DNA from 2 places in the Pseudoalteromonas sp. KG3 genome. Region 2 is predicted to be linked to the other one. Evidence: predicted binding sites of a transcription regulator. Region 2 holds the regulator's gene; the other holds the start of a gene.
The links. The regulator FliA, encoded in region 2, starts transcription of late flagellar genes. The targets are predictions, from matches to a motif close to CTAAAGNTNNNNNNNNNNNNGCCGATA.
Positions count from the first base shown of each region.

Region 1: NDQ71_RS17815 (VC2046/SO_2500 family protein) is a predicted target of FliA. The motif match lies at 2,298-2,324, and genes of this name have one in related genera.

Region 1 covers NZ_CP098523.1:3,781,885-3,800,328, reverse strand. The annotation lists gene NDQ71_RS17830 (M28 family metallopeptidase) at 1-66, shown strand, start outside; gene NDQ71_RS17825 (general glycosylation pathway protein) at 115-1,059, opposite strand; gene NDQ71_RS17820 (DUF6172 family protein) at 1,280-1,582, opposite strand; gene NDQ71_RS17815 (VC2046/SO_2500 family protein) at 1,742-2,263, opposite strand; tRNA gene NDQ71_RS17810 (tRNA-Tyr) at 2,376-2,460, shown strand; tRNA gene NDQ71_RS17805 (tRNA-Tyr) at 2,509-2,593, shown strand; gene NDQ71_RS17800 (M48 family metallopeptidase) at 2,639-3,340, opposite strand; gene NDQ71_RS17795 (hypothetical protein) at 3,456-3,638, shown strand; gene NDQ71_RS17790 (potassium channel family protein) at 3,656-4,471, shown strand; gene NDQ71_RS17785 (two-component system response regulator) at 4,475-5,464, shown strand; gene NDQ71_RS17780 (VOC family protein) at 5,478-5,867, opposite strand; gene NDQ71_RS17775 (HD domain-containing protein) at 5,867-6,520, opposite strand; gene NDQ71_RS17770 (class I SAM-dependent methyltransferase) at 6,671-7,861, shown strand; gene NDQ71_RS17765 (PilZ domain-containing protein) at 7,867-8,163, opposite strand; gene NDQ71_RS17760 (PleD family two-component system response regulator) at 8,172-8,549, opposite strand; gene hrpA (ATP-dependent RNA helicase HrpA) at 8,614-12,501, opposite strand; gene NDQ71_RS17750 (hypothetical protein) at 12,683-12,976, shown strand; gene NDQ71_RS17745 (4a-hydroxytetrahydrobiopterin dehydratase) at 13,044-13,388, opposite strand; gene phhA (phenylalanine 4-monooxygenase) at 13,398-14,195, opposite strand; gene megL (methionine gamma-lyase) at 14,408-15,589, opposite strand; gene NDQ71_RS17730 (TIGR01620 family protein) at 15,717-16,760, opposite strand; gene NDQ71_RS17725 (YcjX family protein) at 16,757-18,169, opposite strand; gene pspC (envelope stress response membrane protein PspC) at 18,228-18,444, opposite strand, start outside.
Region 2 covers NZ_CP098523.1:1,280,072-1,294,222, forward strand. The annotation lists gene NDQ71_RS06145 (chemotaxis protein CheW) at 1-323, opposite strand, end outside; gene NDQ71_RS06150 (chemotaxis protein CheW) at 343-1,140, opposite strand; gene NDQ71_RS06155 (ParA family protein) at 1,144-1,914, opposite strand; gene NDQ71_RS06160 (flagellar motor protein MotB) at 1,923-2,885, opposite strand; gene NDQ71_RS06165 (flagellar motor protein) at 2,885-3,649, opposite strand; gene NDQ71_RS06170 (chemotaxis response regulator protein-glutamate methylesterase) at 3,642-4,772, opposite strand; gene NDQ71_RS06175 (chemotaxis protein CheA) at 4,840-7,041, opposite strand; gene NDQ71_RS06180 (protein phosphatase CheZ) at 7,056-7,820, opposite strand; gene cheY (chemotaxis response regulator CheY) at 7,838-8,221, opposite strand; gene NDQ71_RS06190 (RNA polymerase sigma factor FliA) at 8,262-8,972, opposite strand; gene NDQ71_RS06195 (MinD/ParA family protein) at 8,999-9,859, opposite strand; gene flhF (flagellar biosynthesis protein FlhF) at 9,852-11,333, opposite strand; gene flhA (flagellar biosynthesis protein FlhA) at 11,357-13,465, opposite strand; gene flhB (flagellar biosynthesis protein FlhB) at 13,539-14,151, opposite strand, start outside.

The DNA of each region.
Region 1 (18,444 bases), 1.4 Mb from region 2:
GGTGATTGGCCGGCATGGCAAACTGATTCAGACTTTAAGAAGAAACGCCAACAAGAACGCCCATAAACACCTCATACAATAATGGCTTGAAGGTTCAAGCCATTATTAAATTACTTAGGTATTTTTCCTATGCCGCTGACTACTCAGCAACAAAGTCTCCGCTTTGGCGCCTAAATACACATAAATCGCCAACGCAATTAATAATCCGACTACTGCCAGCATCATATAAATAGCCGGTAATAAATACTGAGATTGACCAAGCGCTGCTTTAAACATAGTCAGTAAAGCTTCTATAGATACTGCAATCAAAATTGTCGAAATAAACCGCGTTATAGTTCTACGTGTTGAGCTGTGCCTAAAGATGTCTTTATGCATCAAAATTTCTTCTTCAAGAATGGTCTTACCCAAGTCGAAAATAGCCAGCGCTAAAGTAATAAAAATAATGATACTAAAAGGCTCGAGTGGATCTTCGGCTAACGAGGTTTTAAATAACAAACTGTAAATGTCGCCAAACACCCGATAAAGTAAAAATAACACCAAGCAAAATAAGCAGCTAACAATAATGCCATAGCCTACTTTGAAAAATGGCGTCATAGTCGCGCGAGTGCAATCGCCCATGATAAACTCAATTAATTGGGTCAAGCATACATCAATCACTAAGTAAGCTTGCTCACCATGGGAATCATTGAGTGCTTTGACAGCCGATATACATAAATGATTAGTGGCAATCGAAATATATGGCGCAGTAAAACGAGTCTGAGATTGCTTTTGAATATCTTGAAAATAAGGCCGTTCACTTAAATCTTGTGCATCACCACGATTATTTAAGGTTTTCATATATTGGCGTTTAAAACAGACATTATTACCCAGCTGCACACCGTTTCTATCTAAACAGTATTGCAGTTCCAAAAATGGATATTGATTTACTAAATGCCGGTTGTCTTGTTGCTTTTTAATACCATCAGCAAGGCTTGCTAAAATTGAATCAAGTAATTCATGGATCACGGGTTGATATTCTTGGTAACGCTCAACGCTACTGATGTAACTCATTCTGGCCATAATTGAATCTCCTAACTACGTTGTTAGGATCCAAAGCAATTACAGAACCAAGTTTATTTTTAATTAAAAATCAATAAATTAAAGTTATTTACAGAAGATAATTGTTGCTCTCGCACCGAGACAGTGCGTTAATTGGCTACTTTGGATAAGATTTCAAACAATAACTGCAGGCACAAAAAAACGGGCTAAGCAGCCCGTTTTTTCATCAAATCAATTACTTTTACACTTCATCATCAAAGTCTTGCACTTGACGTTGTGCAGGTCGAGCAATGATTTCAACATAGAAAGACTCTAAGCCTTGCTTTTCAATCTCGCTAATTGAATTAGTGATTTCAGCTACATGCACAACTTGCGCATCTTCAGCTGTGTTACCAAATTTACAATCAAATGCCCAGTAATCAGCATCTATTGGCAATGTTTTGTTACGCTCTCTTTTCAAATACTTTTTTACTTCATGCTTTGCAGCATCTACCATGCGAGGGTATTTGATTTTCTCATGATTCAGCGTGAATGTTTTCTTCATTACGTTCCTAATTACCTTGATTTAATGATGATGGCATAAATACCAAATAAATTGGCAACACCATTTGCAGCCATTATAGCAATTGCATTTAGTTTTTGGATGCTTTTTTTACAGTAAAGCAAATAAAGTCGTCTTGCCGATAACTTCAGCAGCCTAACATCATGCTTGTGCTAGGTGCAAGGGTTGATGAAGGTCAGCATTATTCAAACTATCGTAGAATGCAGCGGCATCCATTTGCGGGTGATCTAATTGAGTTTCTTTATTTAAATGGCGCTTACGCACGACCGGTTCACAATTATCGATCACAATAAGTCGGATATGCTTGTCATCATTACGGATCACTAATGGCTCAGGTTTGAGGCATGAACGTAAACGTATATCTGCCATACCCCCTTGCTGTAAACGTTGTGCATTATATTGCCCAATCAATATATCAAACTGCGCAGGCGCGAGTGCTTGTTCAGGACCTGCGCCTAACTGTTCACGTAATTGCGTTTCATTTTGGCTCGCCCCATGAGTATCAAATGGCGTTTTCGGTAAATGAAACTGACTAAAATCGAGCGCATCATGAGAAAGCATGGCTAATAACAATGCAAACTCACCACGGCGTGATTCACTCACACTTTTAGCAAGACGATTGTTTAGTTGACTCTCTGTGATTAACAAATCATCGATTTGCATAGACTTTAGCCGATTAAAGTAGGTAATGGATATTTATCGGCTTTATTTGATATTTCTTTAGCTTTTTTCTTTACTTAAATACTCACTTTGCTATTATCAGCGCCGTTGCATTGGAGGGGTTCCCGAGCGGCCAAAGGGATCAGACTGTAAATCTGACGGCTCAGCCTTCGCTGGTTCGAATCCAGCTCCCTCCACCACTTTTCTATCGCTCAGTTAAGTGGGGCCAAATGTAACAAAATTAGTGTGGAGGGGTTCCCGAGCGGCCAAAGGGATCAGACTGTAAATCTGACGGCTCAGCCTTCGCTGGTTCGAATCCAGCTCCCTCCACCACTTTTCCTTCTAGCTTTACTCTCGCTAACTTTACCCTTGCTAACTTTACTCAACCACCCAAGACAAACTTGCACCCTGCTCCTTTAGCCATTTTGTTGCTTGCTTATACTCAGGATAAAACTCACTGACTCGCTGCCAAAACGCCGTACTATGATTTAAATACTTTAAGTGGGCAAGTTCATGCACAATGACATAATCGATAATAGTCGGTGGTGCGCTGGCAAGTAATAAATTAAAAGTCAGCTCTCGGCGTCGATTACAACTGCCCCAACGACGTTTATAAATATGGATACGAATACTGCTCGGTAACGCCTCAGCCATTTTTATACAATACTCGTTCACTCGCATTTCGATATAACTTTCAAGTTGCTCATGTAGAAACTCTTCAAGTAAGCTTTGATACATAGCTTGCTTATGTTTAACCCGCCCAGACAAGTTTAACTGCAGCGTTGGCTGTGGCTGATTTTTAACTTGACGCCATTCACAGCGTGAGTTAGTTCCATAGAGTAGCGCCATTGGCTGTGCAAAAACGAGAATACTATTATCTTTTAAAGGATATTGACGAGTATCGAGTAACTGACTTTGCTTCTGAATTTGTGCTGTTATCCAGTCACTTTTACTCAATAACCAACCTTCAAGTTCCTGTTTAGCGACCCCTACTGGCGCATAAACAGTGACACTTTGTTGTTGCACTTTGATAGCCACAGTTTTGCGGCGACGACTACGTTTTAATGTATATTCAAACAAACCTAACTCTTGCAACTGGCCAGCAGTTATTAAACAAATTAATAGGTGGCTATATTACCCTGCAAAATAACTGCTAATCTATAACTAAGTAGAATTAAATAAAGCGACGTCAAAGATGCCTGATAAGCCTTGTTGTAGCTATACCTCTCCTGATGGCCACAATTGCCAAGAAACAGACATGGGCTCAGGCTTTTGCTTTGATATGTTATGTGGCTACGGCGAAAAACCTGAAAACGTGATCCGCTTTAGCCTGTCATTAATCATCTGTTGTGCCCTGTGCTATTTTATTTTTGGGTGATGGATGCAGGGCAGCTAATGCAACTAAATACTGCGGCATCATTGAGCGATAATTTATCAGCGCTACTAAATAGCTTTTATTTTAGCGTGGTTACGTTCACAACCTTAGGATATGGTGATAGGATGAATGGCTTTGCAAATAAGCCTGTTGATATTAATCAACTCAATCAAGAAATATCGCAAGTGCTTGGCCTCGGGCTAAAAAAAGCAGTACTAATTGAACAAAGTGATCCCAAAGCAAAACACATTGATTTCAAAAAAGGCAGCCAACTTTGGGGGAGTAAATGTAAGCAGTTAACGCAAATACAACGCTTTGTTGATGAGCAGAAAATACTCTGTGATACCCTTTTTAGCGGCGGAGTTAATGCATTGAGTGATCCACAAAGTAGCCTGCATACGTTAAAAGGGCTAACAGGTAATTTAGGTCTGCCCACCATGATGAAATTATTCTCTGCGCTAGAAAAAGCACCATCAGCGCAACAACAAGCTGAAATTATTGCACAACTGCAGACAGAGCTGAGCAGCGTAAACGTATTACTGCGCGAAAACACCTTAGCCTGTAAACCAGCTACACTTGAAGATAACGAACAAAAAACGCAGCTGATTTCAATAACTGAATTTAAAACGCTATGCGAGCAATTACATCAACATGCTGAAAATGCAGAATTGAATGATGAGCTATTAACAACAATTAAAACGCACGCTCCGCTCAATTATCAAAGCGATATTGACGATATCATTGAGCTTTTTGACCAGTTTGATTTTTATGCTGCTCAAGCCAACTTAGAGTCGTTAATTTCGCTCCTTATCCAAACTGCAAAAGATGGAGGCTAACTGATGGATTTTAACACTGAACGTGCACGTATTTTAGTTGTTGATGATGAGCCCGCAAACCTTAAAGTAATGCGCGAAGTTTTAGGGGATCAATATCGCCTGTCTTTTGCAAAGTCGGGGGATGCCGCGCTTGCACTCGTTGCAAAAGAGCTACCCAAACTCATTCTACTCGATATTATGATGCCGAACATGAGCGGCTTTGAAGTATGCCAGCGTTTAAAAGAAAACCCGCAAACACAACATATTCCGATCATTTTTGTCACCGCCCTTGCCGATGAGAGTGATGAATTTAAAGGCTTTGAAATTGGCGCGGTAGATTACATTACCAAGCCTATCAGCCCAGCAATCGTGCGCGCCCGGGTGAAAACTCACTTATCCTTAGTACAAGCAGAACAATTAAAGCAAGCCCATGTTGACTTGGTTCATCGCTTAGGCTGCGCCGCTGAATACAAAGATACCGATACCGGCGAACATATTGCGCGGATGAGTAAATACAGTAAAATTTTAGCCCTGGCTTACGGTATGGATGAACAACACGCTGAGCTACTCAGACAAGCCGCACCAATGCATGACGTAGGTAAAATTGGTATACCCGATGCAATCCTACTCAAACCAGGTAAATTAACCAGTGAAGAGTTTGAGCATATGAAGGAGCATGCACAAATTGGCGCAAAAATTTTAGCAAATTCATCTTCACCATTATTACAACTGGCTCATGTGCTTGCTATGGAGCACCATGAAAAATGGGATGGCTCGGGTTATCCGAAAGCACTTAAAGGCGAAGAGATTTCGATTGAAGGGCGAATTGTCGCGATTGCGGATGTATTTGATGCGCTCACATCTAAACGCCCTTATAAGCAAGCTTGGAGCGTTGAGGAAGCATTTGCACATATGCGCGAGCAAGCCGGCAAACACTTTGATCCGCAACTGGTAGCTTTATTTGAGGGCCAACTAGATGCAATTTTAGAAGTGTATTCTCTCTATCAAAATTAGCGGTGTAGAGCGGTTATATATTCGCAGCGATGTAAACATGGTCATGAGAGGTAATTTCATGACTATTGCCACTTAAATCTTGAAAATAAACCGAATAGGTCACCTGATGATCTGCAATTACGGTTTTAATATTGAGCGCATGTAAGTGCTTTAACCAGGCAATAAACTGCTCACCCGATGCGGCAAAGGCAATACCTTTACTTTTGCCTTCGGCCTCAAACAGCGCTAAACGGATGGTCGCCTGTGCATCTTCTAAAGTTAAAGGCCCTTTACCTTCATCCCAAAAAGCCAGCTCTGGCACAATATCAAAGCCTAATACCGTTTTGTACCAGCTCACAGCTTGCTCAAGGTTTGCCACATTTAAATGGCAATGATCGACACCAGATAAAGAAGGGAGTGCCATTAGCCTATCTCCGATTTAAGTTGTTCAATAAACACCTGCATATACTCAGTACGACGCGCGGCTTCTGCTTTTGCTGAGGGAGTATTCATACTTTTTGCAATATGTAATAGCTTGATGAAGAAGTGATCCAATGTATACAAAGTATCATCAGCTGTTCGATGCTGGCAAAATGGATCTTCTGGATGATACAAATTGCGCCCGATTGAGCCCCCTACTTTCATACAACGGCTAACGCCAATCGCCCCTAATGCATCCATTCGGTCGGCATCTTGGACAATTTGCGCTTCAACACTTTCAATCGCGATATTGGCACTAAAACTGTGAGCAGCAATAGCATGATGAATGGCTTTAAAAAATTGCGGATCATAGTCAATCGTCGTTAAGAAGGTGATCGCTTTATCAGCAGCCATTGTCGATGCTCTGGCACGATCGGGATGATTTTTAGCCACAGCAACACAATCATGTAACCATGCAGCAGGTAAAACAATGTTCATATCCGCTTGCTCAGCAACACATAATTGCTTAGCGACTCTTACCACGCGCTCAATATGAGTTATATCGTGGGCGACATCAGCACTTACTAACGACATAATGAAGGCACGACAATGATTTTCTAGCTGTTGTAACGGCTCAGATAATGCTAAAACGGGCAAACGTTGTTCCATAAATTCTGTAATTTCAAATTAATGCATTGAATTACCATTACTTTACCGCGGTTATAGGGGGTTGTGCAAAACATTCATTGTATGTTCGAGCCTGCTTCACTAAAATACGCTCTTAATTTATCCGTAATGAGAAGCCTAATGTCATCTGTCGTATACCTAGAAGCTGGTCGTGAAAAATCACTAAAAAGAAAACACCCTTGGTTGTTTTCAAAAGCCATCAAAAAAATAAAAGGTAAACCGAGTTTAGGTGACACAGTAACCATTCACGATAACAATGGTAAATATTTAGCCACGGCGGCTTACAGCCCACACTCACAAATTCGTGCCCGTGTTTGGAGCTTTGATGAAACAGAAGTCATCGACCAAGCTTTTTTTGAGCGTCGTTTACGTCGCGCATTAGCTGCACGCGAGCAAGTAATTGCTGAGGGTGGCTTAACCGGGTTTCGTTTATGTGCCGCCGAGTCTGACTTTTTACCAGGCGTGACCATTGATAAATTTGACAACTTTTTAGTGTGTCAGTTATTAAGTGCCGGTGCAGAGCGCCATAAAGGTGAAATAGTGGGTGCTTTAATTGATATTTTCCCAGGCTGTAATGTCTATGAACGCTCTGATGTCGATGTGCGCAGCAAAGAAGGTTTAGAGCCAACCATGGGCGTGTTATGGGGTAATAAACCCGAGCAACCCGTATTAATTGAGGAAAACGGCTTTAAAATTGAAGTCGATATTCTTGAAGGCCATAAAACCGGTTTCTATCTTGATCAACGTGATAGCCGTGCTGCATTGGAGCGTTTTGTAAAAGATAAAAAAGTACTTAACTGCTTTAGTTACACCGGCACATTTTCATTATATGCACTGCGCGGCGGCTGTGAACATGTAACCAACGTCGATGTATCACAACCAGCGCTGGATACCGCAAAACGTAATGTTGAACACAACGAGTTAGATTTAAACCGTGTTGATTTTGTTAAACAAGATGTTTTTAAGTTACTCCGTCAATATCGTGAAGACGGCGTGCTATTTGACACAATTGTGATGGACCCACCAAAATTTGCTGATAATAAAGCGCAGCTAACTGGTGCATGTCGTGGCTATAAAGACATCAATATGATTGCCATGCAAATTTTAAAACCTGGTGGCACCTTGTTAACCTTCTCATGCTCGGGCTTAATGGATCAAAACTTGTTTCAAAAAGTGGTTGCCGATGCGGCGCTCGATGCTGGCAAAGATTTATTGATCATGGAACGCTTAAATCAAGCAGCGGATCACCCAATTGCAGGTAGCTACCCGGAAGGTTTTTACTTAAAAGGCTTGATCTGTAAAGTGTACTAGTCTAGCTAGTTAAACTGCATTATTTCAAGCCCTGCGGTCACCGTGCCATCACTTTCTTTGCTGGCACGAATTACTCTAGCAGTGGCATCAAGTGGTGCAATAGCGGGGCTAGTAGAGTCAATATTAACCTTTACTATGGTGCCCAGTTCAAGTAATTCATCTAACTGTATTGATAAGCCAGTTGCACTTAAATCAACGCAGACGACATCAAATTGTTGATCAGCAATAGGCTCAAGAGTCGTTAGTTTGGCACGGGCATTTAACTGCATACGTCTAAAGTTACGTTTATCTTCATTGAGCATTTGACCTCCTACACCACAGTATTTATTTTTTCCAACAACCCCACTACAGAAAAAGGTTTAACCACATACGCATCACAACCGGCCTCAAAGCCAGCTTGTTGTTCTTGTGCAGATTCTAAGCCTGACACCATCACAATTGGAATATCCCGCGTTTCAGGGGTGTTTTTCAGCATTCTACAAGTATCATAGCCATCCAACCCGGGCATACATACATCCAGTAATATAGCGTCCGGAGGATTAGCAATTGCTGACGATAAACAGCTTTTACCTGATTCAGCATAACTGAGCTCAAAGTTTGTTGATAAAGCAACTTTGAGCATCTCAAAATTAAAGTACTCGTCGTCTACAACCAGTAAACGCGGAGGTTTGTTAGCGGATGAGCGCATAATTAATACAGTTCCTTCTCATCTTACGAATGTTTCCTTTTAGATAAACTCAGTGATATCTAACTCAATCAATTTCTTGCAAAGCATTTAGCACACGTTTTGCTGAAATCGGATACGGTGTGCCTAACGTTTGTGCAAAAAGAGATACTCTTAGCTCTTGTTGCATCCAAAATATATCCTGTAATTGTTGTGGTACAGGCATCCCAGTTGGCACTTTTTTCAGCAGTTTTTGATACTCTTGCGCAACTTTATCTAATTCAAGTACACATAATCTGTCACGATTTGGATCAACAGGCAACTTTTCTAGACGCTTTTCTATCGCTTTTAAGTAACGAATTAGGTCACTGAGTTTATCCGCCCCATGGCTTGAAACAAAACCTTTAAAAATTAACGATTCAAGTTGGCTTTTTATATCACCATGCGCAGTGATCATGGTTAAATCAACACGGCCTTTCATCTTTTTATGCAGTGCATGGGCAATGCTGAGTACTTGTTCAACTTGAGTTGCAATGCCCACAACCACATCACCCAGCTCGCCGCGAATTTGCTCTTTTACTTGCTCAAACGCCTGCTCGGTACGAACATCACCTAATTTTACCAATAGACTATCAACGCCTGCGGCAATACAGTCATCAATTAAATCAGCAATTTTACCAAACGGGTTAAAATATAGACCTAATTTTGCTTTATTGGGTAAGTTTTGTTGTAAATATTTGATCGGCGACGGTACATTTAGTAACACTAAACGGCGCAAACCTTGTTGGTGTGCGGCTTGGGCTTTAACCTCATTATCAAATAATTCAACCGCCGCAGACGACTTTTTATCCACCAGCGCAGGGTATGCTTTGATTTCATACTGACCTTGTTTTTTCACATAGGATACCGGTAACTTACCAAAGTCCCATTGCAGCAGGTCACTTTTCTCAATGCCTTTATCCGCAACTTTAGACAAGGTTTGCGTTACTTTACCTTGTAATTGCGTTTTGAGTTTCGCTAAATCCATACCTCGTGCAAGTACAGTATCTTTATCATCTCGCACTTCAAACTGTAAGCGTAAATGTGTTGCCAATGTAGTGAGATCCCATGCCTCCGGCTCCACTTTCACCCCCGTCATACGTAATAATCGCGTACTTAACGCCTCAATAAAACTACCTTGCATTGGCTCAATGGCAGCCAGTACGGCATCCGCATAATTTGGGGCTGGCACAAAGTTACGACGTAACGATTTTGGTAACGACTTAATTAAACCAGTGATCAACTCATGTCGAAATGCCGGGATATGCCAATCAAAGCCTGTTTCTTCCACTTGATTTAATAAAGCCACCGGAATTTGCACCGCCACACCATCCACCGCCTGGCCGGGATCAAAGTGATAGCTCAGCGGCAGCATTAGATTACCTTGCTGCCATACATCTGGGTAATCAAATTCAGTAACGCTATTGGCGCCGTGTTGCATTAGCTCATCACGGGTCATGTGCAAATACTGTTTATCCTGCTGCTTTTGTGTTTTGTACCATTTGTTAAATGCCGCACGGCTGTTGATCTGAGCTGGAATTTTCCTATCATAAAACTCATATAAGGTTTGCTCATCAACTAAAATATCACGACGACGGCTCTTATTTTCTAAAGTTTGAATATCTTCAATTAATTCGCGATTAAATTGTAAAAAACCTTCATTTTGACCTAAGTCTTGCTCAACTAAAGCACTGCGGATAAACAACTGGCGACTCACTTTTGGGTCGATATTGCTATACACACAGCGGCGCTTAGAAACAATAATCAGCCCGTACAGCACTTGTTGCTCGAACGCAATGACCGCACCGGGCTTTTTCTCCCAATGGGGTTCACTGTAACTGCGTTTTACTAAGTGCTGCGCGAGTGGTTCAACCCAATCAATATTAATTTTCGCATTAATACGCGCATATAGTTTACTGGTTTCAACCAGCTCTGCCGACATCAGCCATTTAGGGCTTTTCTTGAATAACCCAGAGCCTGGAAAAATATGAAACTGGCTATTACGCGCACCTTTATAAACTTGCTTATCATCTTTAAAGCCAATGTGACTTAACATGCCGCTCAGTAGCGCTTGATGGATTTTATCGCCATCGGCAACATTGGTGGTGGCTTTCATGCCCATTTCATTACACACAGTACTGAGCTGATAAACGATATCTTGCCATTCTCGAATACGCATATAAGCGAGCATATCTTTTTGGCACAGCTTTCTGAATTGGCTATTGCTCAACTCGCTTTGCTGCTCTTCTAGGTAGTTCCACAAATTTAAAAAGGCGATAAAATCTGAATCAGGGTCGTCAAAACGGCCATGTTTTTCATTGGCTGCAGCGCGCTTTTCCTGCGGACGCTCGCGAGGGTCTTGAATCGACAACGCTGCAACAATAATAATAACCTCACGCAGCGCTCCCAGCTTTTGCGCTGTCAGCACCATTTTAGCTAAACGCGGGTCAACTGGTAAACGGCTCAATTCAATACCCGATTTAGTAAGTTGCGTATTGCTATTGTTGCGACTTGGTTTAACCGCTTCAAGCTCTTCCAGCAAAGTTAAACCATCGTTAATATTACGGCTATCTGGGGCTTGTACGAATGGAAATTGCGCCATATCGCCTAAGCCTAAACCCAACATTTTTAAAATAACCGACGCTAAGTTAGTGCGCAGTATTTCTGGATCGGTAAATTCTGGGCGTGAATTAAAATCATCCTCAGCGTATAAGCGAATACAAATACCCGCTTCAACACGACCACAGCGGCCTTTTCGCTGATTGGCACTGGCTTGTGATATTGGCTCAATCGGTAAACGCTGCACTTTGGTACGATAACTGTAACGACTAATTCGCGCGGTACCTGGGTCTATGACGTAACGAATTCCTGGCACGGTCAGTGAGGTTTCAGCAACGTTGGTCGATAAAATAATATGCCGGCGACTGTGCGGGGCAAAAATTCGATTTTGTTCTGCATTTGATAATCGCGAATAAAGCGGTAATACATCAGCCCCTTTTAAATTACGTTTGCTTAATGCATCGGCAGTATCACGAATTTCACGTTCGCCATTTAAAAAGATCAGTATATCGCCTGGACCTTCTTGGCAAAGTTCATCAACAGCATCAAATATGCCTTGCAGCTGATCGCCCTCGGCTTCCATGTCATTTTTATCAATTTCAACAAGTGGCCTGTAACGTACATCAACGGGGAATGTTCGCCCTGATACTTCAATAATTGGCGCATCATTAAAGTGCTTTGAAAATCGCTCTGGATCGATGGTCGCCGAGGTAATAATCACTTTTAAATCGGGACGCTTTGGCAATAGGTTTTTTAAGTAACCTAAAATAAAGTCAATGTTTAAACTGCGCTCATGGGCTTCATCAATAATGATGGTGTCGTACTGGTTTAAAAACCGGTCTTGTTGAATTTCCGCCAGTAAAATACCGTCAGTCATTAACTTTATGTAGCTGTTATTAGATACTTGGTCACTAAAACGAATTTTAAAACCGACTTGCTGGCCAAGCTCACACTGCATTTCATGGGCAATCCGATCCGCTACGCTGCGCGCTGCAAGTCGTCTTGGCTGAGTATGACCTATATAGCCATCAACGCCACGACCAAGTTCTAAACACATTTTTGGAATTTGCGTGGTTTTACCTGAGCCAGTTTCACCGGCGATGATCACCACTTGGTTATTGGCGATAGCCTCTTTAATATCGTCTTTTTTCTGACTGACAGGGAGTTGCTCTGGGTAAGTAACTTTAGGTAACTGGGCTAAGCGCACCTCACGCAATTGTTGGCTACGAGCAATATCGGCAGTGATTTTTTCAACCACAGCGGCTTGTTTTGTTGCATCGGTTATTTTTTTTATGCCGTGAAGGCGTTTTTTAAAGATGAATTGATCTTTTCTTAAACACGTTTTTAGCTCACCAAACAATTGACCTAGGTTAACCACCCGCGACTACCTTCTAAAATTTGAATAAAGACGCACGATTGTAGCAAACTTCGCCGCGAGGGTTAACGTTGCTGCGATATAAAATAATATAAATGTTCAAGCTGCAGACTGTAGGGATTTTCTGATAATGTAATACTATTAAAACTATTAAATAATTTCGTGGCACTGGAAAGGACTATAAATGTCAGATAAACCTTGGATCAAAATTTATAATGAAGTCGACTCCGATTGCATTTTAGGCAATAAAGCCGGTTTAACCACTTTAAGAGATGCCATTGATTACACGCTTGATAATCGTATTTACAGCGTGGAAGAAAATTTTCAAGCTGATTTTAAATCGATCATATTAGTTGATAAAAACTGGCAACAACCTAAGCCGGAAAAACTACCACTTTGGCAGAGTGCGTTACTAGTCATAATACTCAGTGTTTGGGCTGGCTTACTGCCTATTTACGCACTCTGGTCACTAGTTTAAATAATAAAAAAGACGCTAATTAAGCGCCTTTTATGTTCTTTGGGCAGAACAATATGCTGTGTTTTATTTATAGAGCAGCGAAAACGTCATCCGTTTTAGCAGCGCAAATAAAATCATTTTTGTGTAAGCCTTTAATCGAGTGGCTCCACCAGGTTACAGTTACTTTGCCCCATTCTGTTAATAAGCCGGGATGATGACCTTCATCTTCAGCCATATCACCTACTTTGTTAGTAAATGCGATAGCTTGTTTAAAGTTTTTAAATTTATAAACACGCTCTAATTGCATAATACCGTCGCGTACTTCAGGCACCCAATCAGGGATCATCTTAATTAGTTCAGCTAACTCAGCATCTGATACTTTTGGAGCGTCTACGTGACAGGCTTCGCATTTTTGTGCGCTTAGTGATGACATCTTAAATCCTTAACTTGCTAATTTTTCTTTAGGAGGAAACTTTGGGTCATGTAACCCTAATTCTTTTGCTTGCGCAACTAACGCCATAATATCCAACTGTGAAATATCAAATAAATCATGGATAGAATTAATGGTGTAGTACAAAGGCTGCATAATATCAATTCGATACGGCGTACGGAGTACATCTAGTACGTTCATTGGCTTGATCTCAGGCTTATCTGAATACACATATTGTGTCTCCCCAGGGCTTGATAATATGCCGCCGCCATAAATGCGCAAACCTTCATCTGTTTGCATTAAGCCAAACTCAACAGTAAACCAATACATACGCGCTAAATAAACACGATCTTTTTTCTCAGCCGCATACCCTAACTGACCATACTTATGAGTAAACTCAGCAAAATCAGGGTTGGTAAGCATAGCGCAGTGACCAAATATTTCATGGAAAATATCCGGCTCTTGTAAGTAATCAAACTCTTCTCGGCTTCTAATAAACGTAGCAACGGGAAACTTCTTGTTCGCTAACAGACGAAAAAATTCATCAAAATCAATTAACGCCGGCACAGGTGCTACTTGCCAACCCGTTGTCGCTAATAATACCTCGTTAAGTTCACTTAACTGCGGAATACGATCCTCAGGCAGGTTTATTTTTTTAAGGCCTTCCATATACTCATTACACGCTTTGCCTGCAATGCATTTTAATTGGCGTGCGACTAATTCTGACCATATTTTATTTTCTTCTTCGCTCCAATGGATCACGCCATTTTCATCTGGTGTCCTAGAGGTGTATTTACTTGCTTTAGCCATAATAACCTTCTTGCTGTTAAACCGGTATCGGTGTCAACGTGTTAAGGGGATACTAAGCAAATGTAAGACAAAGTTTAATAGCTGGGCTAATATCAACAATTGGCACCGCCCCAACTTTTGTATAGATTTAATTACAGTTAAAGATCGAAAAGTTTACAGCCTTTATTTTAAAGGCCTTAAAAGCGACTAAAGTGTAAACTTAAAATTACAAATCAACCAATGCAAGTAAAGGCATGGTTAAGATCGTTAATTATGTCGTTAACATCTTCAAGACCAACGGATAACCGGATCAAGCCATCGCTGATACCTGCTGCGGCTCTTTCTTCTGGTGAATACGGAGAATGGGTCATCGATGCAGGGTGTTGGATCAGTGTTTCAGCATCACCTAAACTCACAGCAAGCGTACACAGCTGAGTATTATTAATGAACTGTTCGCCATCTTTTAAGTTGCCTTTTAGCTCAAAAGCAATCACGCCACCGGCCGCTTTCATTTGCTTACCAATAAACTTAAACCCAGGGTGAGAGGCAAGCCCCGGATAGTAAACGGTATTCACTTGTGGGTGTTGCTCTAAAAACTCAGCAATCACTTGCGCACTCTCACAATGGCGCTGCATTCGTATGGCTAATGTTTTTAAACCACGGTTTATTAGCCAGGCATCATGGGGACTAATGGTTGCACCAATGTCTTTAAGTACCGTCATTTTAATTAAGTTAATATGTTCATCTGAGCCACACACTAACCCTGCGACCACATCGCCATGGCCATTTAAATATTTAGTGGCGCTGTGAACAATTAAATCAATGCCGTAATCCATTGGCTTTTGCAGTAACGGGGTAAGAAAGGTGTTATCTATTACGCTAATCAAGTTATGCTGTTTTGCCACTTGCCCTATTAACGCTAAATCAATCACTGCCATGGTTGGGTTGACTGGTGTTTCTGCAAAAATCATTTTTGAGTTTGGCTTAATTGCATCACGTAATTGTTGTTCATCGGTCATATCCACAAAGGTCACCTCAATCCCCCAACGCGGTAACATATGCGCGAAGAACGCAAACGTACAACCGTATAAAGCGCTTGATGCGACTAGATGATCGCCTTGTGAAAGGAAGCTCAATACCGATGCTGATACAGCGCCCATTCCCGTTGCGGTGGCGGCTGCGGCTTCGCAGCTTTCCAGTTGGGCAACCTTTTGTTCAAGCTCTGTGGTGGTTGGGTTACCTAAACGGGTATAAATATAGCCGGGCTCTTCACCGGCAAAACGCGCAGCCCCTTGCGCGGCACTGCTAAAGTGAAACGTTGATGTTTGGTATAAGGGTGCGGTTAGCGCGCCATGTGGATCGTTGGCTTTTTCTGGTCCGTGGATACATTGACTGTCGATGTGGAGTGTGTTCATTGTCTGATCTTTTTGATTATTATTAATATCATAATCAAAGCGTATCAGCTTCTAGATCACAAGCATGCCGGATGCTCAGATGGCTATCTTCTGTACAGTGACCCAAAGTCACTGTACAGATATCTTGTCAGTTTGTGCTTGCTGAACTCTCTGTTGTCGCTTTTTTACGAGATACAATTTTACTCGCAATCAACTGCGCGGTGCCTTTGAGTAAACTACGCTTATGTTCAAGTCGCGGTAATGGACGGCTTAATTCCATGGCTTTATAGCCAATACGTGCAGTAAATATCCCTGCACTCAAGCCCTGTGCTGCGCGCCCTGATAGTTTACCTAATAATTCCGCACTGAGCGCTGTTGCCGCTAAATCAGATACTAACTCAGCACTGCCAACAAACATCACTTGTTTGATCAGCATTTTATAAAGCTTGATCCGGCTAGCATAACCAAATCCGATACCGTATATCTTACCGATTTGCTCAATCAGTTTAGTGCCCCGCCACAGCACCGCCATCATATCCACCAGTGCCAAAGGACTAAGCGCCACTAATAAACCAGACTCAGTAGCAAAACGGTTGATCAGCTTTTTCGCTTGGGTATCTTGTTTCACTAACAAGCTATCGGCGTACAAGGTCATGATCTCTTTATCGCTATGATGGCTATCAATACTGGCTTTAAACTCGTCAAAGCCGGTTAATTGCTGATGTTTATTGAGCTTTTCAAGCCAAGGTAATGCGCCTCCCACTTGTTCGCTATTCAGTAGTCTATCTGCCTCATGGCGATGCAATTGATTGCGCTTTAAACTACGCAACATTCTATACTCACGCCATAATAGCTTGCCTAATAACAACACCCCGCTCAGCACTGCAATTAAATATACGCTGCCTAAGATGATAGATTGCTGAAATGTCACAACCATAGAAAATATAAATTCAGCTAACACTAAAGTTATAAAGCTAATAACAAAGACAGCTTTAAGCGTTTGCCATTTTGATTTTTTATAAACTGGCGCTAAATCAATTTCCTCGTCCAGCGGCGCGTCATTTACGTGTTGATCTTCATAGTCACCTTGATCAATTACTTTTGCTGGGGTCAAGGTGAGTTCATTCTCTAAAGGCTGTTCACTGGTATCAATACGTCTACCAGCTTGAAAGCCTGATGTGGTCTCGCTCATGTTAATTTGTCTCCTAACAGGTACTGCATGACATGATCCAAACGAATGTGTTTTAACTGCTTATCTGGGCTTGGCATTGGCGCAAAGGATAAAAATTCAAAGCCATGACTTGGCCACTCGTCTTTACCCAGAATTCGCAGTGGTGGCTGCGGCGGTAAATAAGTCAACCATTGCGACTCTAATAACGGCTTACCATAAATACAATTAAGGGTTTTGCCTTGTTCAACCACTTGCTTTGGCATCGTTGCAGCAATTGATGACATCGCCATGGTTTCAATTTTAACACCATCAAATTTTAAATGGTTACTTTGCTCATGCACTAACGAATCAAGCAGCAAGGCTAAGTCTTTATGGTGCGCGCTACTGATGTGATCCGATTTATTAGCGGCAAATAACAGCTTATCGATATTTGGTTTGAATAAACGTTTTAAAAAGCCCGTTTCGCCATAGTTAAAATGGGCAAGTAATTGTTTGATCACATCACCTTGCTCTTGTAATGTCTCTGGCCCTTCATTGAGCGCACTAAGCACATCAACCAACACGATTTGCCGATCAAAATTGCGAAAATGTTGACTATAAAACGGTTTAACCACCTCTTTGACATACGCATCAAAGCGTTTCTTTAAATGCGCTAAGTTCGAGCCCGCAATAATTTCATCAGTAAACTTGGCAACAGGAAAAAACAACAACAGTGGCGCGCCTTGTAATTCACCAGGCATCAACATCCGCCCTGGTTGCAACATGGCAAGCTTAGTGTCTTTTTTAAGACCGATTAACAGCGTTTGATAATGCGCTGCAATCTCGCTTAACGCGTTTTCATCAACGGGGGCATTTAGATCAAGTTCACTAAGCGCAGTTAAAAATGCCTGTGCCTTTTCAACTCGTGGAGCGCGCTGTAACAATGCATATTGCTGCTCACTCCACTGTTGATAGCTTTGCTCTAGCATAGGTAAATCAAGCAACCACTCACCAGGGTAATCAATAATGTCTAAGTACAAGGTTGATTGCGGTGCAAAATGACCTCGTAAACCAGAATCACTGCGGTATTTAATGGCAAGGCGCAAGGTGTTTATGCGTTCAGTTGAGGCAGGCCAGTGTGGCTGGCCTTCTAGCGGTAATAATGCACTCAAAGCCTTTGTATAATCAAAGGTCGGAATGGTTAGCGCTTGCTGCGGTACAATTTTTGTAGCGATATGACGCTGTTGCTGCATCACATCAAAAAACGGTAAGTTTTTATCAGTCGCTTGGCTAGTCAAATGCTTCACTAAGGCGGTAATAAAAGCGGTTTTACCACTGCCACTGAGGCCAGTAACCGCTAATTTCACGTGTTGATCTAAGCTACGGTGTACGGCTTTTTCAGCCTTCCCTTTAAGCTTATTAAAGGCGTTTTTTGCAGATGAAGTGTTTATCATAATGAGCTAGCACTTCAGCTACATAATTACTTAGTCTAAAGTGCTATTAAATCCTTTATAGCTTATTGATTTCACGGCTAACCGTAAACTCTGTTGAAGTAACATAACGTTCCATTTCTTGTAAACGCGTATCAACACGTCCTAAACGGTCTTTTAAATCTTGTAAAGCACGACGTGGTGGCTCACCTTTTTGCCATACTTTAAATTTTACTTCAAGTGGATCTTCGTGTTGCTGTGTATCAGTCTTACCATGAGTATTAGCTGGCTTTTTA
Region 2 (14,151 bases):
ACACTATCTGCAAGAATACCAATAACTTGCTCTTCTGCTTCGATGATCAAAACCCGTGAATTATCGGTAGCCTCAGCAGACATTAGACCAAATCGTGCACGAGTATCAATAACCGTTACAACGTTGCCACGTAAGTTAATGATCCCTAATACATAGCTTGGCGCACCAGGTACTGGCGCAATCTCTGTGTAACGCAAGATCTCTTGTACTTGCATCACATTTACGCCGTAGGTTTCTGATTCCAGCTTAAAGGTGACCCATTGCAGCACTTCATCGTTGCCATCGGTATTTTTACTGGTTGATAATAATCTTTGTTCACTCATGTTAGTACTCCGAATATCGTTACTGCTCGCGGCTATCTAAACCTTGCTCTAATAATTGATTTAAGCTTTGCACATCAATTAAGGCACACATTTTTTCTTTAATTACCCCTGCAAGCCAAGGCCGCTTGCCACTTTTAGCTCGCCATTTCACATCTTCACTTCGTAGTGTGATGTTATTTACCAGCTTTTCTGCCAACAATCCCCATTGGCTATCACCTAAAGTGATCAAGTATTGGTAGTTTAATTTGTCTTCTAACTCTTGGGTATACTTTTCTGGCATCACCCAACGAGCGGTATCAACCACATTCAGGTTTTCCTCACGATTGAGCATAACCCCTTTAAACCATTTAGGTTTACCGAATAGTTGGTTCACTTCACCTAATTGATGGATCCCACCAAGCGCCTTAAGAGGCACTGCAAGGGTTAACCCCGCGACCTCAAAGAATAATGCTTGAAATTCGCCATCAAAATAATCCTCTTGACGCTGCACAGGCGTTTTTGCCTCAACGGCATCAGCGTGTGTAGCAACTTTAGCTATATCATTGATATTAGCTTGGATCTGCGGTTTCTCAAGGGGCGGTGTAATTTGTTCGGGTATTTTTGCTTGCGCAGTTGGTTTTGGCTCGTCCAGTGCATTTGGCTGTACAATCGTTTGCTGCGACGCCTTCGCTGGCATTTTATTGTTAGTGTCTGTCGGTGACACTTGTTCGAGTAATTTTGCAACCGGCTCTAAGTCTGTTGACTCTTCCTCTTCGCACAGTAAAGCCCCCAAGTACTGGGTCATTACTTTTTCATTAGCAAATAATTGCTTACTCATTCATTAACCTTGTTCAATCAAATAATCGAGTAATGCGCGATATGCATACACACCTCGTGAGCGCGGACAATACTGAATAGGTACTTGCTGGGCTAAACTTGCATCACGAAACTTGGTATCTACCGGTATTACCCCTGGCCATACTTTTTCTTGGTACGTTTGCTGTAATGTTTTATATGCTTCTAAAGATGCATTGGTGCGCTTATCATACATTGTCGGGATAATGGTATATTGATACTGCTTTGATTGCGAGCTTTGCATTAACTCCATCGTTCGCATCATCCGGTCAAGTCCTTTTAGCGCTAAAAACTCTGTTTGCACCGGCACTAAAATACGCTCACTGGCGGCCAACGCATTGACCATTAAAACACCCAGCACTGGCGGACAATCTAATATTGCATAATCATAATGTTCACTGATTTTTGTTAATGCTTTTTTTAATATCAGCCCCATCCCCGTTTTATTGCCCATACTGCGGTCAAGGGTGGCAATTGCCATAGTTGCAGGCAAAATGTCCAAATTATCAATATTTGATGGGCACAGCGCTTGTAAAATTTCTTCACTGGCCATGGCGTTACCACGAGCAAATATATCATAAACACTGACTTCTAAATCTTCAGAGTCAATGCCAAAGTAATAGGTTAAAGATGCATGGGGATCAGTATCAATCAGTAATACTCGCTTTCCTTGCAGCGCTAATATGCCAGCTAAACTTACGGCCGTGGTGGTTTTCCCTACTCCGCCTTTTTGATTCGCTACCGTCCAGATTTTCACATCACACCTTATTTTTTTTCATTGCGCGTTGTAATTCGTATGCCACCATGTGGGAGTTGGATCACTTTAATGCTGTTATCATCACTTGGCAACTCAATTGCTTGCGGCTCTGCTGCTAGTTGCTGCACAGCTTGCTCTTCTGTGACCTCAGGTTTCGGTGGTAAACCATATTTAGATAATGCCACCACTACTTTACGATTTTCTGCACGGCCTTGCTCGGTGTCATTCTCAGCAAAAGGCGAATATTGCCCATAGCCTTCGATGGCCATACGAGCTGGGTTTATGCCTAAACTCTCAAGCTCTACTAACATAGACGTTGCCCGAGCGACCGACAATTCCCAATTAGAGCGAAACATTTCATTTCGAATTGTTTCGTTATCAGTATAGCCACGTACGCGAATGTAATTATCAACCGGGGCAATAATATCTTTTACTTGTTTGATCACTTGCTTTGCACGTAAGTGAGCCACGGCACTACCACTTGAAAACAACATCCCAGAGCTTAATTCAATAATCAACCAATCTTGGTGTAGCTCTAAGCTGGCTTCACCGTCGCGTATTTCATCAATTAACGCTGATTGCAGTTTAGTCTGTAAACTATCCAGAGGTTTACCTAAATGCTTTTGTTTTATATTACTTGTATCACTTTGGCCATCAAGCAGTTCTGGGCCAACTTCTTGCTTTTGAATGCTTTCACCAAACAGCAGCTCTTTCTCGGGGCTAACCCTATCAGTTAATAAGCCAGACCCAGTGACGCCTTGGCCTTCTTGGGAATGCTGACGAGCTGATTTATCAAACACTTGTTCTAGTGAGTCAGATAAAATTTGAAAGCTTTCTTCTTTATTGATGGCAATAGCATACATCACCACAAAAAACGCAAACATAATGGTCATGTAATCAGCATAGGAAACTAGCCAACGTTCAGTATGTTGGTTTTTACTCGACGAATGACGAAGGCGGCGACGCATCATTATTGTTGTAACTGAGTTGGTCGCTCAACGCGATACGCTTCAAGTTTGAGCTCTATATTAACAGGGCTATCTCCTTGGCTCATCGCAATAATGCCTTCAGCGAGTAACTCGTGGTAAAGCATTTTTTGTTCAACTTGCTGCTGCAGCTTGTTAGCCATTGGCAGAAATAATAAATTTGCTAAGCCAACACCATAAATTGTAGCGATAAAAGCAGTTGCAACACCCGCGCCTAATTTTTCAGGATCGGTAATAAACGACATTGCCTGAATCAATCCAAGTACTGCGCCTAAAATACCAATAGTTGGGCTGTAACCACCCAATGCTTCATAGACACGGCTGGCTTCAAGCAGGCGTTCGCGCTCTAGTAATAAATCAATTTCTAGTGTGTCTCTGAGCTTTTGCTCACTATGACCATCAACCAGTAAACTCAAGCCTTTGGCAACGTAAGGATCAGAGTGCGTCAACGCAATCTCTTCTAGTGCCAAATAACCTTCTTGACGCGCTTTCTGTGACCAACTTTTAACTTGTTCAATTGCCCCATCAATATCATGACGCGGCGGGAAAAACACCCAATGACTAATCTTTAATACTTTGTTGAATGTGCTGGCAGGGGTTTGCAGCATCACTGCGCCGAGCGTGCCACCGAGTACAATTATCAATGCTGGGCCATTAAATAACGCACTAACGACCCCGCCCTCCAATGAATATCCGAAGCCAATTGCACACAATGCAACTATCAGGCCTAAAAATGACAACTTATCCACAACCAATCTCACGAACTAATCGAGTTGCAACATCGCTCAGCGCGATACTTGCCGATGATAAACCAGCACTTGCAACCGCTTGCGGCATACCATAAACCACACTGGTTTTTTCATCTTGTGCCCAAATTGTCGCACCTGCTTGTTTCAGCATTCTTGCGCCATCGCGTCCATCGGCTCCCATTCCAGTTAACACAACAGCGAGTACATCACCTTGATAGGCTTTAGCTGTACTAGCAAAGGTTACATCAACACTCGGCTTATAGGTGATCCGTGCACTATCGTCTTCAAAAACCCGTAAAGTGCGACTTCCACCTCGCCCTTCAATCAACATTTGCTGACCACCTGGTGCCAAATAAGCCACGCCTGGCATTAATTTATCACCCTGTTGAGCTTCTTTTACTTGTATTTTACATAACCCATTTAAACGCGCTGCAAATGCTGGCGTAAATGCTGCAGGCATGTGTTGAATTAACAAAATAGGGTGTGGGAAATTAGCCGGTAACTGAGTCAAAATCGTTTGTAGTGCAACAGGCCCACCAGTAGAAGTACCAATAGCGACAATTTGATATTTCTTTCCTGAGGCACGAATACTCGCAGCTGGACCAGCGCTCGGCGTAGCACTACGGTTAAAACTTATATCCGGCTGAGTAATTGCAGGCCGCGAGGTAGTTGCTGTAGACGTAGATGAAGGCGTTGCTGGTGCAGGCCGGCTAAAACGTGATAACCGTCTACGGCCAATTTCTTTTACTTTATTTTGGAGTAGTTTAATTGCATCTTCATTATTGCGAGCAATATCTTCAAACTTTTTCGGTAAAAAATCTAAAGCGCCCGCGTCAAGTGCATCTAAGGTCGCTGTTGCGCCATCACGTGTGAGTGACGAAAACATCAGGATTGGCGTTGGGTTAGCTGCCATGATCTCTTTTACAGCGCTAATACCATCAAGCACTGGCATTTCAACGTCCATGGTGATTACATCTGGTCGTAATTGATTTGCTTTGTCTACGGCTTCTCGGCCATTTACCGCAAAACCAATGACTTCAATATCCTTATCTTGCTCGAGTATTTCGCTCACTCTGCGGCGAAAAAAACTTGAATCATCAACAACTAAAACTTTAACTGCCATTGGCATACTCTTGTTAAATTTTATCTGCGAGAGCCAAAAATGGCTCCCGCGTTAAGATAAGAATGGACTAGCGTGCGTAGTGCTTTAACAGGTTTGGCACATCTAAAATTAGCGCTATACCACCATCAGAGGTAATTGTTGCCCCCGCCATACCCGGTGTACCTTGTAATAAAGCATCAAGCGGTTTAATAACCACTTCTTCTTGACCAATCAATGAATCCACAACAAAACCGACTTGCTGTGTACCAATTTGCACAATCACCACATGACCTTGCGCTTTGCGTTGTGAACGATCGGCACCTTTGACTAACCAGTGCTCTAAATAAAATAACGGCAGCGCTTTTTTACGCACTATGATGGTTAATTGGCCATCAACAACATTTGTTTTGGTTAAATCAAGATGGAATATTTCATTCACACCAGCCAGCGGTAATGCAAATGTCTGCTCGCCAACTATCACCATCAATGTTGGCAAAATAGCCAATGTTAACGGCACTTTAATTTCTAAAATAGTACCCACACCGAGCTCAGATTGAATACTCACAGAACCATTAAGTTGGGTAATTTTGGTTTTCACCACATCCATACCCACACCACGGCCTGAAATATCCGAGATCTGTTCTTTAGTCGAAAAGCCTGGCGCAAAAATCAGGTTGTATGCTTCGGTATCAGACAAGCGTGCAGCTTGCTCGTGATCAAGCACCCCTTTACTAATAGCGATTTTTTTCAGCTTTTCAGGATCCATACCCGCACCATCATCACGAATGGTAAGCAAGATATGATCACCCTCTTGAGATGCTGAAAGTGTCACTGTACCTGTACGCGATTTACCTGCGGCTTCACGCACATCCGGCATTTCAATACCATGGTCAACTGAGTTACGTACTAAGTGGACTAGTGGATCGGCCAGTGCCTCAACTAAGTTTTTATCTAAATCAGTTTCTTCACCAACCAATAACAAATTGATGTCTTTTTTCAAGCTCCGCGCTAAATCTCGTACTACGCGAGGGAAGCGACCAAACACTTTTTTGATTGGTTGCATTCGCGTTTTCATCACCGCACCTTGTAAATCTGCTGTCACTACATCAAGGTTTGAGATGGCTTTACCCATCGCTTCACTTTCAGTATTGGTGGCAAGGCTCACGAGACGATTACGAACTAATACTAACTCACCAACCATATTCATTATTTGGTCAAGACGCTTAGTATCAACGCGTACTGTGGTATCAGCTTGAGGCGGTGGCGCTTTTTTAGCCGCAGCAGGGGCTGGCGCAGGCGTTGCTGTAGGGGTTGGCTTTTCAACCACCTTACTTACCTCACTTGGAGCTGGTGTTTTAGCTTCAGGCTTAGCAATAGGAGCAGATGGCTTAACTGCGGGGGCTGGCGTAGGTGTTGACTCTGTTGCTTGGGGAGCAGTCCCTTTACCATGTAGCTCATCAAGCAGGGCTTCAAATTCATCATCACTGATTTCATCTGGGCTGCTGCTTTTTGCTGCATCAACTGGCGAGGGGGTTGGCTCTGCAACTTCTTTGCTACTTGCAGTATTATTGCTCACCATACCAAAGCTACCAACACCATGTAATTCATCTAATAAGTTATCAAACTCATCATCGGTAATATCACTACTCGATGAATCACTAGTCACTGAGCCCGTTGTGGTTATTGGGCTTTGGCCTTTACCATGTAACTCATCAAGTAAGCTTTCAAATTCATCTTCAGTAATTTCATCAATCTGCACATCACTGGCATCGCTATCAACTTGGCCATCGAATAATAAGTCAAATGCAAATGGATCGTCATCATCTAAAATAGCATCCGCATCGACAACCGGAGTCGGTGTATCCTCAACTGAAGATGCACCACTTATTTCATCAGCAGTTGGTGGCATGCCTAATTTATGTAATACAGCGAGTAATTCAGGATCTGCAGGCTCTGGCTTTTCTCTACTTTGAATAGTCGCGAACATTTCATTAATTGTGTCGAGCGCTTGCAGGATAACATCCATCAGCTCAGAATTAACTTTACGTACACCTTGGCGTAATAAGTCGAACACGTTCTCAGCACCATGACAAGCATCAACCAACTCGGTCATACTTAAAAAGCCAGCGCCGCCTTTGACCGTATGAAAACCACGGAAAATTGCATTGAGTAATTCGGTATCATCTGGGTTATTTTCAAGCTCCACCAGCTGTTCTGACAAAAGCTCAAGAATTTCTCCAGCCTCTACTAGAAAATCTTGTAAAATATCTTCATCGACTTCAAAGCTCATGCAGTTTTCTCCTCTTAGAAGCCCAAGCTTGATAATAAATCATCTACATCATCTTGCCCGTTGACAACATCATCACGAGATTCTTTATCAATAATTGGCCCTTCTGGGCCTGCAAGTGTATTTTCAGCAGGCGGTTTTTCAATGGCTGGTGCTACTATTTTTGTTTCGCTGTCATCTTGGCTACCAAATGCTGTCAACAAGTGGATCAAGCTGTCTTCTACTTCTCTAACTAATTCGATTACCCGGCGAATAACTTGACCGGTTAAATCTTGGAAATCTTGCGCCATTAACACATTGGTCATTAGCCCTTGCAATTCATCCGTTTTAGTCTGCGAGTTATTCATAAACTTATCTAAGCTATGACACAGTGTTTTAAACTCTCCCAGTTCAATTTCACGATTCATGAGACGGTCCCATGTCGGCTTAATATGTGAAATTTCATCAGCGAGTTGTTGAGCAATAGGTAAACTTGCTTCTACCGCATCCATAGTTTTATTAGCAGCGTTTTCTGTCATTTCCATAACATAATTAAGGCGCTGCTTAGCGTCAGGGATAGCTTCAGTCGTCAAATCAGCTAAACGTGTATCAAGCTCAAAATTTTTCAACGCGTCATGCAGCTGACGCGTCAGTTTGCCAACTTCGGCAAATAATTCTGATTGCTCTTTTGACGCCGCATCAATAATTAATTGATCAGCTTTATCTTGTTCACCGTTTTCAAGGTAAACCACAAGCTGACGGGCTTGTTCTAAACTGATCTGAGGCGCAGCTGGTGCTGACATAAGCCTCTCCTATTTATTTAACCTAAACGCTCAAACACTTTTTCCAATTTGGTCTTAAGTGTTGCAGCTGTAAATGGTTTAACGATATAACCGTTAACACCCGCTTGGGCAGCAGCAACAATTTGTTCTTTTTTAGCTTCTGCTGTTACCATTAAAACTGGAATATGTTTGAGGCTGTCATCAGCCCTGATAGCACGCAACAAATCAATCCCTTGCATGCCCGGCATGTTCCAATCTGTTACCACAAAATCAAACTCCTGATTCTGTAACATTGGTAGCGCTGTTGAGCCATCATCAGCTTCTTGTACATTTGTAAAACCTAAATCTCTTAACAGATTTTTGATAATACGTCTCATCGTCGAAAAATCATCAACAACAAGAATTTTCATGTTTTTATCCAAAACATCCTCCGGTGAGGTCTGAACCTATATTTACTTACTACTAATTTATCCAGTCATTGATTTTTGCTTTGAGCTTAATCATCGCCTGACCATGTATCTGACTCACACGCGATTCGCTTACATCGAGTATATGTCCAATCTCTTTTAAATTCATTTCATCGTTATAATACAATGACAATACTAACCCATCTCGTTCAGGTAAGGATTGTATAGCTGCTAACAATGATTGATTAAAGCGTTCATTTTTAACGTTATTAAAGGGCTTGTCTAGCGCTAAATCATGTCCGACTGGGGTAATAACATCTTCATCAACCCCTAAATCTTCTATTCCAAGCACTTTACTGGAATTTACATCACTAAGAATATGATGGTACTCATCTAGTGTAATATCAAGTTTTTCAGCAACTTCAATGTCTTTGGGTTCGCGATTAAGTTCACTTTCAAGTTCACTAATAGCCTCTGCTACTCTGCGGCTATTACGGTGCACAGAACGAGGTGCCCAATCGCCACGGCGCATTTCATCAAGCATCGCGCCGCGAATACGAATGCCTGCGAAGGTTTCAAAGCTTGCGCCCTTGCTTGCATCAAAATTCTTTGATGCTTCAATTAACCCTATCATTCCCGATTGAATCAAATCGTCAAGTTGCACACTCGCAGGTAAACGAGCAATTAAATGGCACGCCACTTTTTTGACAAGTGAAGCATGTCGTTCAACAATCACATTTAAATTTTGTGTAGATTGATATCCCATCGCTTTATTCACCGATGCCGTCATAGTTAGCCGTTTACTAGTTTTTCTATGAAAAATTCTAAATGACCAGAAGGTTGATTAGGTATAGGCCATTTAACTGCTTTTGTCGCTAATGTTTTAAATGCTATTGCTGCTGGAGAATTTGGAAATAAATCAACAATCACTTTTTGCCGGCGCGTTGCTTTACGCATGTTTTCATCATAAGGGACGGTTGCCACCAACTCCATCGATACATCCAAAAAGCGATCTGTTACTTTTGAGAGTTTAGCAAATAGTTCATGGCCTTCACGCATACTGCGCACCATATTAGCCACGATTTTAAATTTATATACGCCATGCTCACGGCTTAATACCTTGATTAATGCATAAGCATCGGTGATTGAGGTTGGTTCATCGCATACGACCACCATGACATCTTGCGCTGCGCGCGAAAAACTTAACACCATGTCAGAAATACCAGCAGCGGTATCTACGATTAATATATCAAATTCAGTATTTAATTCGCTAAAAGCACGGATCAAACCGGCATGCTCAGAGGGAGAAAGTTCGACCATGCTTTGTGAGCCAGAAGTTGCAGGCACTATTTTTATGCCTGCAGGACCTTCAACTAAAATTTCATCAAGTTCACATTCACCTGATAATACATGAGAGAGGTTGCGCTCTACTCGCAGTCCTAACATCACATCACAATTTGCCAAACCTAAATCGGCATCCAGTACTAATACTCGGTTTCCGAGTTGACCTAACGCAATCGCAGTGTTTAGTGAGACGTTAGTTTTACCAACCCCTCCTTTACCACCTGTGACAGCGATAACTTTAACGCCGTTATTATTGTTTTGACTCATTTTACGCAGGCCACTTGCTTGATCTAATACTGTGTTAATCATACATCCCTACTGTGCTTGACGCTACTGCTTGACGTCTTGAATGTTGTGCTTTTGTTCTTTTTAAATACAATTGTTCAGCTTTTTTTACTAATTTCTCTGCATTAGCGACCCGAATGTCCTCAGGAACGCGCTGACCGTTAGTAAGATACCCTATTGGGAGGCGATTTTGAATCGCTATACTAATAATCTCACCTAAACTTAGCGATTCATCTAATTTAGTGAAAATACAGCCACTTAATTGTACTTTTTTAAAGTGTCTTACCGTCTCTTGCAATACGTTAATTTGTGCTGTGGCGCTGAGCACTAAATAGTTACGAATATCGACACGTTGATTACGCATGAGCGTGTTTAATTGCTCAGTTAAGCGTAAATCGCGTTGGCTCATACCAGCAGTATCTATTAATACTAGACGCTTATTACGTAAATGATATAAAACTTCTGCTAATTCATTGGCATCTTTTACTTGTTTAACACCACAGCCTATAATACGGCCATAAGTGGCTAATTGCTCATAAGCACCAATACGGTAGGTGTCAGTTGTAATAAGGGCTACTTTATCAGCACCATATTTCTGTGCACCAAGGGCTGCAAGTTTAGCCACCGTGGTTGTTTTACCCACTCCGGTCGGGCCAACAAGTGCATAAACACCACCTTGGCGTAAAATTTCGTTATTAGTGGTATGCATTTGGTTTTCAACCATTTGCAACAGTGCTTGCCATGCTTGCTGACGCGACACATCATCAGGAATGAAACACGCCATTTGCTCTGCTACTTCGCTGTCGATGCCCATACCCACTAAACGATCAATCATGCAAGCACGGGTTGGGTCGCGACGAGCCATATCTTGTTGCATTAAACCAGAGACCTGATATTCAAGTAATTGACGCATCGCAGCCATTTCATCTCGCATGGCGGTCATTTCATCGGTTTTGGCTGCACTTTTGTTTGGCATTGGCGCATCGAGGTCATCAAAACCACTTTCAAGTTCATCATCAAACCCTAAGCTGTGTGCTTGTGTTTGTGGACGCGGCGCGTTATCGCGACGTGTAAAATCATGATGAGCTTGTGCTTCATGACGCGCAGGCTGTGTTTGCGATTGTTGCTGCGGCTGATACTGGGTTGCTGTATCGATGCCTGATTGGCTAAACATAGAAGCAAGCTCTGGTGAGCGCGGACGAGGAGACTGGCGTTCTAATAATGCTTGTAGGCTATCTGCTACCGGTGCAGTTGGTTCCGACTGGCTACGTTGCGGCGCTGGTTTAACAAAGTGTGCATTGCTTTGCGCTTGCGCCGTTGTAGCTTGTGGCTGTGCAGGAGCTTTAGGGGCAGCTTTTTCATAATCAACCGCGGCGACAATTTCGACCCCATTGGCTAACTTTTTATTTGACATGATCACCGCATCAACACCGAGTTCATCTTTAACTTCTTTTAGTGCGGTACGCATATCTTTAGCAAAAAAACGTTTTATTTTCATGGTTCAACCCCTTTAAAATCCGGTTATTGGCCTACTGAGCTGACAATCTTGATCTGTCTTTCGTCTGGTACCTCTTGGTAAGACATCACTCGCAATCCTGGAATGGTGTACTTAACAAAACGAGATAACACAGTGCGTAACATTCCTGACGTTAGCAATATCGAAGGTTCACCGGCCATTTCTTGATTTTGATGCGCTTCATTTAAAGATTGTTGAAGTCGCTCTGCAAGTCCTGGTTCTATTCCGGCCCCTTCGTCGCCTGCATTTTGCAGTGACTGATGCAACATCTGTTCCAACTCAGGCGCCAAGGTTATGACAGGGATTTCTGATGACATACCCACAGCGTCTTGAACAATTAATCTACGTAACGAAATGCGCACTGCAGCCGTCAATACGTCTGGGTCTTGGCTACGTGGACCATACTCAACAAGGGTTTGCACAATTGAGCGCATGTCACGAATAGCAACGCCTTCATTTAATAGGTTTTGCAATACTTTTACTATAACCGTCAGTGGCAAGGTATCTGGCACGAGTCCTTCAACTAAACGAGGGTGACTCTTAGCAAGCATATCAAGCAGGTTTTGTACTTCTTCATGACCAAGCAATAACGCCGCGCTATTGGTTAATAATTGGCTAATGTGTGTTGCAACCACCGTTGCAGCATCGACCACGGTATAACCAAGCGATTGTGCTTCATCTTTTTGATCGGGTTTGATCCAAACAGCATCTAAACCAAAAGCAGGATCTTTTGTTTCAATGCCTTTGATAGGGCCAAATACTTGCCCAGGATTGATCGCCAACTCATCGCCATGTTTCAGCTCGCCTTCCCCAGTTGATACACCCATCATGGTGATTCTATAAGCATTAGGGTCAAGTTCTAAGTTATCGCGAATATGCACTGGGGGTACTAAAAACCCGAGCTCTTGAGATAGCTTCTTGCGTACCCCTTTGATCCGGTTTAACAGCTCGCCACCTTGTGATTGATCAACCAATGGAATTAACCGATAGCCAACTTCAAGACCGATAACATCCACTTGCTGAACGTCATCCCAGCCAAGCTCTTTCTGCTCTTGTTTATTTGCGACACCGGTGCCTGCAGCGCCTCCATTTTCAGTCTCTGCTTCTTTCGCTGCTGCTTCCTTAAGTTTACTTTGCTGCGCATAATAAGCGAGATAACCAAGTAACGCACCTAAGCTTAAGAATGCAAAATGCGGCATACCCGGCACTAAGCCCATCACAATTAAAATACCTGACGCGATAAATAATGATTTTTCGTTACCAAGTTGTTTCTTGAATTGGTCGCCCATATTGAGCGATTCATTTTGACGGGTTACAACGATTGCTGTGCCGATTGATAACAGTAATGATGGTAATTGTGCAACTAGGCCATCACCGATGGTCAGCAAGGTATACACTTCCATGGCGTTACCAAAGCTTAAGTCATGTTGGATCATGCCAACAAATAAACCACCGACTATATTAATGACCAAAATAACAATACCGGCAATTGCATCGCCTTTTACAAATTTACTCGCACCATCCATTGAGCCGTAAAAATCAGCTTCACGGGTAACTTCTTCACGTCGGTCTCGCGCTTGCTCTGCACTAATAAAACCTGCATTTAAATCTGCATCGATGGCCATTTGTTTACCAGGCATCGCATCAAGGGTAAAACGCGCTGATACTTCAGAAATACGCCCAGCACCTTTGGTAATTACTACAAAGTTAATGATGATCAAGATTAAAAATACAACCAAACCAACGGCATAATTACCACCGATCACCACAGAGCCGAACGCTTCAATTACTTTACCGGCAGAGTCCCCGCCGTTATGCCCTTCCAACAAAACGACTCGGGTACTGGCAACATTAAGTGCTAAACGCATAATGGTTGCAATCAGCAACACTGCAGGAAACATACCAAACTCTACCGGTTTCATGGTGTATACAGTCACCAACAAAACCACTAGCGCTAAAGCTATATTAAACGAAAAAAGAATGTCGAGTAAAAATGGCGGTAACGGTAATATCACCATTCCCAGCGCTGCAAGCACTAGTAAAGGCGTACCAACGCCTTTCAAATACTCTTTTTTATCTTTATTAAGTTGTTGTAATACAGCTTTAAATTCCATAATTCTACAATTTCAAAAAATTGACACTACACGGAATTTGCAATAACTATTCCAAGTTATTAATTAAGTTGATTTAGTATTTATAGGCATCTGGGATGGGCAACGTTTTATTTAATTTTGTTGGCCGTTTGCCGCGACCTTTTTGAAAACGCTTTAGCTGAAATACATAAGCAAGTACTTGCGCCACAGCCGTGAATAGTTGATCTGGAATTTGATCACCCACCTCAGCGGTATGATACAGTGCCCGCGTTAGCATCGGGGACTCTACAATGGGAACTTCGTTACCCAGGGCTATTTTTCTAATTTGCATCGCCATTTCATCGACGCCTTTGGCAACCACAACAGGTGCTCCTGCACGCTCTGTGTCGTATTTTAACGCTACTGAGTAATGGGTTGGGTTTGTTACTACCACATCGGCATCTGGCACATCTTGCATCATTCTGCGCTGCGACATTTGTCTTTGCGTTTGTCTGATACGGGCTTTGATTTGTGGATCACCTTCAGAGTTTTTATATTCGTCTTTCACTTCTTGCAGAGTCATTTTTAACTCTTTGTGGTGCTTATGACTTTGATACGGCGCATCGATAGCCGCAATAATCGTTAAAGTGCAAGTTAATCCTAAAAACATCCACGCCAGTATTTCTAGAGCATGAATAATGTTTCCCGGCGCACTCTCTATACTCAGA